Regions from separate parts of the Paenibacillus sp. Lou8.1 genome, predicted to be linked through region 1. Evidence: riboswitches for the same ligand, from Rfam matches in the RefSeq annotation. Region 1 holds a riboswitch; the other holds the start of a gene.
The links. A riboswitch is a leader RNA that binds a small molecule or an ion and turns the genes downstream of it on or off. The one in region 1 is predicted to bind S-adenosylmethionine.
Positions count from the first base shown of each region.

Region 2: another riboswitch for S-adenosylmethionine. It lies ahead of metA (homoserine O-acetyltransferase MetA); the one in region 1 lies ahead of NLX78_RS08515 (methionine ABC transporter ATP-binding protein).

Region 1 covers NZ_JANAVN010000005.1:71,606-78,650, reverse strand. Annotated here, with positions in the region: gene NLX78_RS08545 (NAD(P)/FAD-dependent oxidoreductase) at 1-51, shown strand, start outside; gene NLX78_RS08540 (YuzB family protein) at 164-421, opposite strand; gene NLX78_RS08535 (NifU family protein) at 509-754, shown strand; gene NLX78_RS08530 (SDR family oxidoreductase) at 847-1,611, opposite strand; gene NLX78_RS08525 (MetQ/NlpA family ABC transporter substrate-binding protein) at 1,756-2,598, opposite strand; gene NLX78_RS08520 (methionine ABC transporter permease) at 2,673-3,341, opposite strand; gene NLX78_RS08515 (methionine ABC transporter ATP-binding protein) at 3,338-4,360, opposite strand; SAM riboswitch class I at 4,497-4,636, opposite strand; gene NLX78_RS08510 (Cthe_2314 family HEPN domain-containing protein) at 4,762-5,487, opposite strand; gene NLX78_RS08505 (UbiD family decarboxylase) at 5,539-7,045, opposite strand, start outside.
Region 2 covers NZ_JANAVN010000015.1:29,019-36,063, reverse strand. Annotated here, with positions in the region: gene NLX78_RS20255 (ROK family protein) at 1-173, shown strand, start outside; gene NLX78_RS20250 (HRDC domain-containing protein) at 339-1,346, shown strand; gene corA (magnesium/cobalt transporter CorA) at 1,508-2,443, opposite strand; gene NLX78_RS20240 (hypothetical protein) at 2,538-2,699, shown strand; SAM riboswitch class I at 2,994-3,119, shown strand; gene metA (homoserine O-acetyltransferase MetA) at 3,238-4,155, shown strand; gene NLX78_RS20230 (PLP-dependent transferase) at 4,280-5,464, shown strand; gene NLX78_RS20225 (aminotransferase class I/II-fold pyridoxal phosphate-dependent enzyme) at 5,461-6,639, shown strand.

The DNA.
Region 1 (7,045 bases):
CGCCTGCTTAAAAGCGGTGTGCTCTGGAAGTCCAAACGCCATTTTGGATAAACGTATGCTAAACAAACAAAGAAGACCCGCTCTCAGAGCAGGTCTCCTTTGTTTAGTGTTTGCATGATGTATATGCTCTACAAAAAGGAGCTAGCTAACAGAGCATTATATTTCAATCCAAATCTAGGTTATCCCATGCTTCAGCTTCCTTAATTTTGTTCATAATCACTTCGTACAGAAGCTCTGCTGAATCCGCGGATACAATCTCACCGTTGACCATCGCATAGGGTTCGGCGTTGCACTGACCGCAATTGCTTAGGCAGCCGTATTCAATCACATCATAATCCGGATTCTGTTCCAGCTTGGACATGATTTCATCGGTACCCCAATGCATATTACTGGTGCAAAACTCAATAATAGGTCTTAACATTTTTTCACCTGCTTTGGATGACGGGCATTTTAATTTGGCCCGCTTTGTAATATAATAATAAAGGTATAGGAAAGGAGTTGAATTCTAATGAGCGAAACACAAAGCGTTCAAATGTATGATGAAGTAGCTGATGTACTGGATAAGCTCCGTCCGTTCCTGCAACGCGATGGTGGCGACGTTGAGCTGGTTGACGTTGAAGACGGCATCGTTAAGCTGAAGCTGGTAGGCGCTTGCGGCAGTTGCCCAAGTTCCACAATCACGCTGAAAGCCGGGATTGAACGTGCTCTTCTCGAAGAAGTCGACGGCGTCCAAGAAGTGGTACAAGTATTCTAATGCTTGATGCATAATGATCATGAGAGTCTTGACTTCGGTAACGAAGCTCAAGACTCTTTTTTGTGTTACAGCGTCTGAGGGAGCACTCAAGCTTATATGGTTGGCCGAATAGGGTCTAATCCTCCCGATACATCCATAATATTACCTGTTATAAAATCCGAATGCTCCTCACACAAATAGGCGATCACTCGCGCAATGTCCTCTCCGCTCCCCGGACGTCCACGCGGTGTCTCTTTATCCTGCATGCCGATGACATCGGCAATTGACATTTCCTTATTTGCTCCTCGAATATCCCCTGGACAGATCATATTGACCGTAATACCATAAGGAGCTTCCTCCACAGCCAGTGATTTCGTAAAAGACACCAGTCCCACCTTGGCGGCTGCGTAGACGGCGCGATGCGGCCAAGCCCTTGCTTCTCCAGCATGACCAAAGCCAAAATGAATAATACGTCCCCATTGCTGGCTACGCATGTGGGGTAATACCAAATGATCCAGCAACATGGTACCGACCAGATTCCCTTGTATCATGGTATGAATCTCAGCCACACTGTAATCCGCAAACAGACGGCGTTCCCGGATGAACGGTCCGGCATTGTTCACCATAATATCGACTCCGCCTAGCCGATCCTGTACTTCACCAATCAGCCTCGTGATATCTTCCTGAACAGAGATATCCCCTTGTAAGGACAGGCAGCGTACTCCCTTAGACTCAATCACCCGCTTAAGCGCTTCGGCTTCTGCTTGGCTATGCACATAATTCAGCGCAATATTACAGCCTTCATCCGCCAGACGCAGAGCGGTCGTTTTACCTAAACCTTTGGCACTGCCCGTTATGAATGCGACTTTATCTCTCAACAATTTTCCTCCTGTTCACAGAGAACGGTCACCCCCAAGTATAAAATATTTAAGCTTCCCCTACAACTCCATTCAAAAAGAAACCCCCAGTCCTCTTGTTCAAGAGAATCTGGGGGTTGCGTGCAATGCGTTCTCGTTCCCTACTTAAAATGCCGGGATAATTGCGCCTTGGTATTTATCTTCGATGAATTTTTTAGTTTCTGGAGATTGCAAAGCTTTAAGCAACTTCTGAATCGCTTCGGAATCTTTATTATCAGGACGTGCTACCAGAACGTTAGCATATGGAGAATCCTTGTCTTCCAGTGCCAGTGCATCCTTCGTAGGGTTCAGCTTCGCTTCCAAAGCGTAATTCGTGTTGATCAACGCAATATCCACTTCAGGCAACTGACGTGGCAGCATAGCCGCCTCCAGCTCCTTGAATTCCAGGTTTTTCTTATTTTCAGTAATATCTTTTACCGTAGCTTCAATGTTGCTTGCGTCTTTCAGCTTGATCAGACCTTGTTTTTCCAACAACAGCAAAGCACGGCCTCCGTTTGTCGCATCGTTCGGAATAGCTACAGTTGCGCCATCTGGGAGTTCATCAAGCTTTTTATATTTTTGGGAGTAGATGCCGAAAGGCTCCAGGTGAACCGCGCCCACAGAAACCAAATCCATTTTGCGCTCTTTGTTCATCACATCCAAGTAAGGTACATGTTGAAAGAAGTTAGCATCCAGCTGCTTGTCAAACAATTGGACGTTCGGCTGTACATAGTCGTTAAACTGAACGACTTGGAGACGAACCCCTTCTTTTTCCAACTGAGGCTTGATCGCTTCCAAAATTTCCGCATGCGGCACAGGAGAAGCTCCAACTTTCAGCTCCACTTCACGTGGTGATCCGCCTGTATTCTCGTTCGCATTGTTTGTATCCGATGTTGTGCTCTTTGTGCCGCAAGCAGCCAGCACCGCAATTAATGTCAAGCTTAATACAGCCAATACCCATTTCTTCATGTTATTACCCCTCCAATAATTTGTAATATTCAGGAGCAGACGTCCTGATCAATAAGGATATCTATATGTTTTCCCTATTTTCGAGTATAATGCCGCACGAGCCGATCTCCCGCCATTTGCAGCAATTGTACCAATACAACCATCAGCACGACCGCAACGATCATGACAGCCGTTTCATAACGATAATAGCCGTAGTTGATAGCCAGTGTACCCAGTCCACCGCCCCCGATCATCCCGGACATTGCCGTGTAGGATACGAGTGTAACGACGGTAATGGTTAATGCGGCGAGCAGACCCGGAAGTGCCTCACGTAACAGCACACGCCGGATAATTTGTCCTGTCGAGGCACCCATCGCTTGTGCGGCTTCAATGACGCCCTTGTCCACTTCACGCAGAGACGTTTCTACAAGACGTGCGAAGAATGGGGCAGCCCCGATAACCAATGGCGGAATGGTTCCCAGCACCCCGGTCGAGGTACCAACCAGCGATCGTGTAAAAGGAATAAGTGCAACGATCAAAATGATAAAAGGTACGGAACGTAAAATGTTAACGATAAATGATAATACAATGTATATCACCTTCATCAGAGTTAACGAGGAGCGACTCGCCAGAAACAATAATATGCCGAGCGGCAAACCAATAACGAGGGTGAACAATGCCGATGCCCCAAGCATCTGAAGGGTTTCCAGCGTAGAATTCCCTAGCTCTTCCCAACTCACTTGTGAAAAATCAAGTTCGCTCATTGTCCAATCACCTCCACATCAAGCCCTTGCCCAGACACTTCGCGCAACGTATGCTCTATATCCTCATGATTTCCTTCAAAACGAACGATTAGCTGTCCATAGGGTACATTTTTAATCGTAGATATAGTTCCCTGCAAGATCGCAAAATCAACACCAGTACTTCGAGCCGTACGCGACAGAATCGCATCATATGTTTTGCTGCCCAAGAAGGAGATACGCACCACCTGCGCTGACTCGCCGCCACCTGCTGCCGCAATCGCTGCTTGTAACTCTTCGGGATGTTCTGACTCCCGTTGGATAAAGTCCTTGGTTACCTGGTGCTGCGGCTTCAAAAATACTTCCGCCACCGGACCTTGCTCAACGATGTCGCCCTGATGAATGACGCCAACTTTATCACAGATGCTTTGAATGACATGCATTTCATGTGTAATCAGTACGATGGTTAAATTAAAGCGCTGATTAATATCCAGCAGCAATTTCAGGATAGACCCCGTCGTCTGCGGATCAAGCGCTGAAGTCGCTTCGTCACACAGCAATACATGAGGATCACTAGCCAGCGCCCGTGCAATTCCTACCCGTTGCTTCTGTCCACCTGAGAGCTGTGACGGATATTTTCCACTGTGTTCTTCGAGACCCACCAATTCCAGCAGTTCACGAACCTTCTTGTCCAGCTTCTGCTTGGGCGTGTTTACCAGCCGCAATGGAAATGCAATATTGTCATACACCGTCGCCGAGGACAACAAATTAAAATGCTGAAAAATCATTCCGATTTTTCGGCGCTGCATTTGTAATTGGGATTGACTCACAGTGGTGAGGTTTACCCCGTCTACCCATACTTCACCTGAAGTAGGGCGTTCCAATAAATTAATACAGCGGATCAATGTACTTTTCCCCGCCCCGGAGTGACCAATCACCCCGAATATTTCTCCACGCTTTATAGAAAGATTCAACCCAGACAGCGCATTAACGCGTCGGTTACCTTTGCCATAATGCTTGGTTAACTGCTTAAGCTCTATCAACGTGCTGCGACCCCCTTCACTTCTTCCTTACCCTTTTAACCAGTTGTCATCTCTCAGGATTGTATAAAATCGCTATTTATTTATACAAAAAAGAGCCCCTTTCACAGAATGAAAAGGGCCCCACCTTGCGAACCTTTTCTCATCTGCCAAAATCGCTATAACTCTAGCGGTTTTGTAGGAATTAGCACCATCATGTTCCCTCCCAGTGTATTACACCGGGAAAGAACGGGTTGCCGGGCTTCATCGGGCCAGTCCCTCCACCTCTCTGGATAAGAAAAATATGTTAAACTCCAGCTTTAGCTGTCCGTTAAGTTTATATAAAAAAATATAATTCAAGCATTTTTCTGAAACTAGGTTTCAGTATAGATAGTTTACATAGCTTTGTCAAAGGATATTTTCTATCATATTTTTGGGCGTACTGCCCGGTTCTCCCATTGTTTCGCAGTATAAGTAAAGGCGTTTGACAGCGACCGACACACCATTTCCAAGCCCTGCTGCAAATCTTCCAAATGGTGATCGAGGTCCTCCAGTTGGATTTTTCCATACAAAGCTCGGTGTCGTTGCCAGAGATCATCCTGCATTTCCGTATTCATATAGTGTATCTCCGTATTCCGACGCTTACGCAGCCGATTGATGGCATCGTTGTATGTGTCCTTGATATCAATTAAATTATCGGTCAATACAGGATGCATTTTGAGATACTTGAGCTGCCGCAACACGGTAAAATACGAATAATGAGCCTTATACTGCCCTGTTTTTAAATCACACAGATCATTCAGCCAGTTACCCAGCTTATCTAAAATGGAGAATACCCTCACAAACCCATCTTTATAAAAGAAAACATATAATGCATAGTCGGATTTTTCATCCTCGCTCATATCTTCAGCATATCCGGCTTTCACTTTCATACGGAAAAAGGCGGCAGCATGATGGCTCTGCTCCAGTTCATCCAGAGATGACATTAGACCGCGTGTCAAAATATCCGCCTTCCGAAAATCATGGGTCGGATCTCCACCAGCCTGAATTTGCCACTCCAGCAGGTTCAACATATCTGACATGCTGTTCATGGCATCTAACAGGATGCCCTTGTTTACACGTGGCGGCTCACCCAGTAGCTTGCGTATCATGCTTACGCCTCCTTATAAATGTAAAATCCGGCTGTAGGTTTCATTAGGGCGTCAAGCGAAATAACTCGTCCATCGTTGATCTACAAGCTTAACAATATCCTCACGCGGTAATACCTCATCCGGATACCCCGGCTTCATACGCGCATCCACTACAATCGGCAGCTTATAGTTCAGATGATGCAAACGAACTTCGCTGTCCGCGTACATATCCGTAGCCGGGTTAAAGCGTGTGAATACCGTCCACAGGAACGAGGCTTGAGAGCGAACAACTTCTTTGGCATCGTCCACAATAAAGACGAGCGGCCACTCTTGCTCACCTGCAGCTAATCGCTCCAAAACACGTGCCGCCAGCTCAGGCTCCTGCTCAAAGGACGCACCCGATACGACGAGGCAACCTCCGCAATAGGGCTTAATTTCACGAATTCCCGGCAGATCGCCTCCCTCATAAGCACGAGGCAATTCACGTACAGGCTCACCTATCCCCATCAGGATCGCCTTACTACCATGATTCAGCTTGCGGCCTGTGTAATCGAGTGTATCGTGTGACGTGTGATTGAAAATAAATAAATCCGTTGCTGGATTAAATCGCTCCAGAATGGTTTCCAGCAGCAGGTTAAAGTCAGATAAATCAATTACTCGATCCGTCAGCATCAGGAACTTGGTCAACGATAATTGACCTTGACCCAAAATAGTAAAACCGGATACAAGCGCTTCACGGGAGTAGCTTTCACGTACGACTGCCGCTGCCAGCGCATGTACGCCCGTTTCCGCATACGCCCACAGGGACTTGACGGAAGGCATCACAAGCGGATATGCAGGCGACAGCAGACGTTGCAAAAACTCACCGAGATAGTAGTCTTCTTGCCGAGGCTTACCTACAATGGTTGCCGGATAAATGGCATCCTTGCGGTGATGCATATGTTTGACATGAAATACAGGGAAATCATGCTGTAATGAATAATATCCAAAATGATCACCAAACGGGCCTTCCGGACGGCGTTCATGAGGCGGCACATAACCGCTGATTGCAAATTCTGCTTCTGCTGGAATCCGGTGACCCCCAAGCGGATCTTCTGTCATGGGCAGCTTGCCTCCCATAATAAGCGAAGCCAGCAGCAGCTCAGGCAAGTTTTCCGGTGCTGGAGCAATGGCAGACGCAATCAGGGCAGGCGGGCCACCAATGATAATCGTCGTAGGCAATGGCTCATTACGCAGCTCCGCTTCATGATAATGGAAACCGCCGCCTTTATGAATTTGCCAGTGAATGCCTGTCGTCTGATCATCATAAATCTGAATGCGGTACATCCCCAGATTATGATCCTTGGACTGACCTGGCTTCTCGGTATACACGAGTGGAAGCGTAATAAACGGCCCTCCATCCTCATGCCAACTGGTCACTTTAGGCAGTGGCGCTAACGGAGCCTCTGTACGGCGAACTCCCAATACAGGGGCCTCGCTGTGAGATACTGTTTTTAGCCCTACTTTTAGCATGTCCTTAATCAGGCCACGTTCATTCCACAATGCTTTGGGTGTAGGTGGAAACAATGTTTTGGTGGCT
Region 2 (7,045 bases), on a different contig from region 1:
AGGACCAACTGTTCCCGCTCATTCGTACCAAGCTTCAAGAACTTTTGAACGGATACGTACAGCATTCGAGTCTGACGACAGATATTGAGCAATATATCGTATCTCCGGGATTGGGTGACAATGCTGGATTGTGCGGTGCTCTGGCATTGGCAAAGGAAAAGCTGAATCATTAGAATTTATGGTTGACGGCACTCCAAGGTACGGTTATTATATAGGCAACAGCATAGTACGGCTCAAAAAGGGAAGCACCTTTCTTGCGAATACGCAGGATAGGTGCTTTTTTTGCGTTTTTGTGTTGTGCGGGACTGTCTTTCAACGATAAGAGGGAGGAAGAAATCATGGAGATTGTATTTTTAAATCGCTTGTCCAAACGGAATGAACAGGGCTATGAGGACTTTGCTCAGGTATGGATTGGGCAACATGAAGGGGGATGGAGTGCAGGCTGGAGCACACACCATGTCCCGGATGAAAGTATAGACGACCTTTGGTATGAGGGCAGCTTGTGGCAGGAATTACTGCATGTATACCGTCATGAGCTGGCGCTCAAAATGGCTGAGGGCTACAGGCCCTTAATCCATGGCGTATTTCATGAGCAAGAAGGATCATCAGGACGAGGACAAACGCTGCAAAAGCTGTATTGCTACAGTGATTTGTTTCCACGTGATGAAGTGTATGAGCAGTTGACAATGTGGAGACGACAAAAAGCAGCAACGGAACGAAAAGCGCCTTATTTTATTGCTACGAATCGGCTGCTTCGGCTCATTAGCGTCTATCTTCCTCATACCGAAGAAGAATTGTTGGAGCTACCTGGTATGGGTCAGGGTAAGGTGTCGCAATATGGGACGGAGCTATTGGCTATTACGACACAAAATGACCGGACCACGCCATTTCCGTTGAACTGGGTAACAGAGACGCTGGAAGAAGAAGTTTTTTTGTCATGGCTATACAAGCAAAAAGAGAATCAATACAGGCAGGAGCTGAATAAGTTCAGCCTAACTAGAACGATTATCGAAGGCATTTCGGACGGTCTTTCACTGGAGCATATCGGGATGAAGACAGGTTTGCATCGTAGAGAAATGATTGAAGCTGTGGAGCATTTGGACAGGGATGGTATTGATATGGAGAAGCTGATCCGCAAGGAATTGGTGAATGTATCTGAGGAGGAGCAGGCAGCCATCTGGTCTGCTTATGAAGAGTTGGGGGATACGCTACTCAAGCCTGTCATGCTGAAAGTGTATGGGGAAGAAAAGGCGACAGAAACAGGATTGGATCAAATTTATGAGCGTCTGCGTCTGATCCGTATACGGTTTCGCCATCAGCAGGTACCCGACCGACATGTTGGATAATATAGAACTGATTAGATAAAGCTAAAGTATTAAAGTACATTCAGGGTCCAACATACTAAAAAGCAGCAGCCAGTTCCTCATAGGACACGGCTGCTGCTTTTTATGATCAAGCTTGAAAATCGAAATAGGTATCCAACTCCGTACTTTTTCCCCTTTTCTTTTTAAACCCAGTCTTTCTTGCGGAAAATACAGAACATACTGACACCTAGTGCCACCATAATACCAATGACGACAAAATAGCCATAACGTGTATGAAGTTCAGGCATATTATCGAAGTTCATCCCATATATTCCGGTAATGACCGTCAATGGCATAAATACGGTCGTTATTGCCGTAAACACACGCATAATTTCATTGGCACGATTGGCGATACTGGATTGATAAGCTTCTCGAAGGTTACCCATCAAATCGCGGTAAGTTTCAAAAGTCTCCGAAATTTTCACAGCATTTTCATAAATGTCGCTGAAATATTTTTGCAATTGATCGTCGATGAGTCGCAAATCCCGTTTGTTCAGGGTATTGATGACTTCCTTTTGCGGACCCAGCACTTTTTTCAGCCACAGAATCTCACTGCGTAAGCCGATGATTTCGTTCAAATGCGACTTTTTCGTATGCATTAGAATATCTTCTTCCAGTTTTTCAATGCGGACCTCAATCCGGTCACCAACCAGAAAATAGTTGTCAACAATCAAGTCGACCAGCAGATACATAAAACGGTCAGGCTGGCTGACTTCTTGCTCCCACAGCATAGGCTTGAGGGTACGAAGCTCATTGATTTTCTGCTTGGTCACCGTAATGATAAAATGGCGGCCGAGAAAGATGTTCAAAGCTCGCAAAAATATTTCTTCATCATCAAAACGAATGCTATTTACAACGATAAAATAATGGCTTTCATAAATTTCGATCTTCGGACGTTGTTCCTCTTCACTCAAACAGTCTTCTACTGCAAGATCATGCATGGAAAATAAAGGTTGGAGCACTGCCAAATCATCGACATCGGCATCAATCCAATAAAAACCTTCTGCCGGTGCAGTAAGCGCCATTTCAATTTCTTCGACAGGGGTAAAAACCCCGTTGTTGACCAAACGGATTTTCATATATGTCACTCCTTATGCTCCGTCGTAACGGAAATACGTTTACCTTAAGCATAAGGAATGAACTCAGTTAGCCAGTTAGCCGGTGCGGGTAAGCGTGCATTCTCATCAAAAGCCGGAGGCTTTTGGAGCATGCAGAGCCTGGCGTCCCGTCTTTCGGCAAGCTGAAGTCATTCCTATGCTGTTGTTCAGGGATCGCCGCCTACTCGGACTCGGGTCGCCTTCCATTCCGGATTCACCTCTCAAATGTTCTTTTTAGATTGCCACAGTATCGCAGGAAACACTCAAATCTGCACTACTGCTCCATATTTTTGCCTAATAGCACTTGTATAGTATAACGCTCGGCCTACGGCCTTTCAAGCGCAAAATCATGGGCTAAATCAACAGTAGTGGCAAGAGCTTCAGCGAAAGGAGGGATATGATTTAACCTATGGAAAAGGTAGACAAAATGTGATTGCAGGGCACAAATTTAAAAGTCCCATCTTGACGAAGCCCAGCCGATGCATTAAAGTGAACAACAAGAACTTTGTGAACCCAAAATGAATATAGCGAAATCTTATCAAGAGCAGGTGGAGGGACTAGCCCGATGATACCCGGCAACCGGCGATTTTAATCGCACGGTGCTAATTCTTGCAGGACGCGCGCTTTGTACAAAGAGCGTTGCCCTGACAGATGAGAGAGGCGCATATGGATACAAATATGACCTTTCTCTAACCAGAGAAAGGTCTTTTTATTATATGCCCGGCATCTCAGCAGGACGATTTTCGCAAAACTTACCGAACAAGGAGTGAGTTTACATGCCGATTAAAATCCCAGACACGCTACCTGCCAAGGAAGTGCTGGAGGGCGAAAACATTTTCGTAATGGATGAAAGCCTGGCTTATCATCAGGACATTCGTCCGTTGCGCATCGCCATTTTGAATTTGATGCCTACAAAGGAAACGACGGAAACCCAACTATTGCGCCTGGTCGGCAATACGCCGCTGCAAGTGGACGTCACGCTGGTGCACATGAAGTCTCATGTATCCAAAAATACATCGCAAGAATATTTGAATATGTTCTATAAAACGTTTGACGAGATCAAGAACAGTCGTTTTGACGGCATGGTCATTACAGGAGCTCCGGTTGAACAGCTTGAGTTTGAGGATGTGAACTACTGGGAGGAGATCCGGCAAATCTTTGAGTGGACGAAAACGAATGTAACTTCGACCATGCATATCTGTTGGGCCTCACAGGCAGGTTTATACCATCATTTCAATGTCCCGAAATACGGGCTCGACTACAAATGCTTTGGCGTATTTCCACACACCGTGATTAAACCTAAAGTAAAATTGCTACGCGGCTTTGATGAACTGTTTTATGCCCCTCACTCCAGACATACGGAGGTTCGGCGGGAAGATATTGATCATATCGCCGAATTAGAAGTTTTATCCGAATCCGAGGAAGCTGGAGTGTACCTCGTAGCCACGCTTGACGGTAAACAAATTTTTGTAACTGGGCATTCTGAATATGACCCGCTTTCATTGAAATGGGAATACGACCGCGATGTGGCCAAAGGAATGGATATTGAAGTTCCCAAGAATTATTTTCCTAATGATGATCCTGAGCGCACACCGCCCTCAATCTGGCGGGCGCACGCTAATTTATTATTCTCGAATTGGCTGAACTATTATGTATACCAAGAGACACCTTACGATATCGGGCCCCAGATTTAAAAAGGGGCTTGTAGTTTACCCTTGTACAGTACCACCTTGCAGTAGCGCAGCAGTATAGTCTTTGACATCCATTTTTGCAGGATTGGTTATAGCACCCACTATGGAAGTTAACAGGAGGATTCATATGAGTGAGAAACAGTGGAAAATCGAAAGCAGATTGGCACAAATCGGTTCAGTAGAGGAGCCAGTAACCGGGGCTGTTAATTACCCGATTTACCAATCTACGGCGTTCCGCCATCCCCGTCTGGGTCAAAGCACAGGATTTGATTACATTCGGACGATCAATCCCACGCGAAAGGTACTGGAAGAGGCTTCTGCTGCACTTGAATCTGGTGATGCAGGCTTTGCATGCAGCTCAGGTATGGCAGCGCTGCAAACGGTATTTGCATTGTTTGGACAGGGAGATCATCTCATAGTATCGCTGGATCTGTATGGCGGGACATATCGTTTGCTGGAGCGTATTTTATCTAAATTTGGTGTAACAGCCAGTTATGTGGATACGAACGATCTTGAAGCACTCGAGCAGTCATGTCGACCGAATACCAAAGCTGTATTCATAGAAACACCTACAAATCCGTTAATGATGATTACTGATATTCAAGCGGTGGCTGAATGGGCATCACAACATCAGTTGCTTACCATTGTAGATAATACGCTGCTAACACCATACTTCCAGCGGCCATTGGAACTGGGCGCGGATATTGTGGTACATAGTGCAACCAAGTATTTGGGCGGACACAACGATGTGCTGGCAGGGTTAATCGTAACCAAAGGCAAAGAGCTATCAGCTGAAATTTCCTTTCTGCACAATTCCATAGGGGCCGTGCTTTCCCCGAGTGACTGCTATCAGTTGATGAAGGGGATGAAGACGTTAGCGCTGCGTATGGACCGACATGAGCATAATGCAACAGTGCTGTCTAACTATTTACTGACGCATCCGGCGGTGGCAGAAGTATTCTATCCAGCTCTCGAAGGCCACCCAGGTCGTGAAATTCAAAATAAACAATCTAGCGGAAATACAGGGATCTTCTCCTTTAAAGTAAAGGATGCTCGTTATGTGGAACCTTTGCTTCGTCACATTAAGCTCATTGCGTTTGCGGAAAGTCTCGGCGGTGTGGAATCGTTAATGACCTATCCCGCTGTGCAGACACATGCGGACATACCAGCAGAAATTCGGGATGCTGTCGGGGTAGATGACAGGCTGTTGCGTTTCTCCGTAGGCATTGAGCATACAGACGACCTCATTGAAGATTTGCGTTCGGCGTTGGAAGCGGCACGTCAAGAAGTAGAAGGAGGAGAGCTGCAATGATAGAGGATGCGAGGAGGATCGGGCAGGATTTGAACAAAGAGCGGAAGTTCGCTACCAAGCTGCTGCATTTTGGTTCTGAAATTGACAGCGTTACGGGGGCCTCGAGCGTCCCGATCTATCAAGCTTCTACCTTTCACCATCATGATATTTTTAATCCTCCCCAGCATGACTATAGCCGTTCAGGTAATCCGACACGACAAGCTTTAGAGGATTATATCGCCTTATTAGAAGGCGGGGCGTGCGGCTTTGCCTTTGCGTCAGGTATGGCGGCCATCTCCACTACATTTATGCTCTTATCCGCTGGAGATCATGTCATTGTTTCGGAGGACGTATATGGAGGAACATATCGACTGCTGACCTCCATTTTGAAACGGATGAATATTGAAACGACCTTCGTTGACATGACGGACCTCAACCTTGTGAAAGAGGCGTTGCAGGAGAATACAAGGGCTGTATATATGGAAACCCCGTCCAATCCGACACTCAAAATTACCGATGTAGCAGGAATAACCTCTTGGGCACAGGATCACGGACTTTTAACTTTATTGGATAATACTTTTATGACACCTTATTATCAACGTCCGATTGAGCAGGGAGTCGATATTGTATTGCACAGTGCGACCAAGTTTCTGGGCGGACACAGCGATGTGCTGGCAGGACTTGCGGTAGCGCGTACCGAATCGCTCGGGAGACAAATCAAGCAGCTCCAAAATGGACTGGGTACCGTGCTGGCTCCGCAGGAGTCATGGTTGCTCATGCGCGGTATGAAGACACTGGAGGCTCGTATGGCTCACAGCGAAAAGAGTGCAGCCAAGCTCGCTAACTGGCTGAACGAGCGTAACGACATTGAGGCAGTATACTACCCGGGTCTGGAAAATCATCCAGGGCGTGAAGTTCATGAGCGTCAATCCAGCGGTTATGGTGCAGTGATATCGTTTGATGTGGGTTCTGGTGAGCGTGCAAAAGAAGTCCTCAGTCGCGTACGTATTCCAATTGTAGCGGTGAGTCTGGGAGCTGTGGAAAGCATCTTGTCGTATCCGGCGATGATGTCACATGCGGCTATGCCCCATAGTGTACGATTGGAGCGCGGGATTACGGACGGACTACTTCGTTTCTCCGTAGGTTTGGAGGATATTGACGACCTGATCAGTGATCTGGATGAGGCGCTGCGCTAGAGCGTTAGCACATCTACAGCATCTTTGTCGTTTTCACGCCGGGAGCAAATATGTACAGCACTAAACAGCAAGTTTCCAGTATTTCAGGAGGCTTGCTGTTTTCTATAAGAATGACATGAAGGACAGTGTGAAAAAAGGCACTTTCAGTCCTGCTTTGTTATTTCTTGGCTATACGCAATGTTGAGATAAGCTTGGCAGTTGCTTGTTTTCCTAGGTGAAAAGCAGAAAGAAGCGGGAATAAGTATGGTCCCTTACCTAAAGATATGTTAGTATTATCATTAGGTTTTACTATGCTAAATAGCACAGACAACATACAAGGCCAGTCATGAACATACATTACGGCAGGGTTCGAACGCAGGTTTGTGAAAGCATTCTCGTTCATAAGTCCTGTCGTTCATTTCGTCGC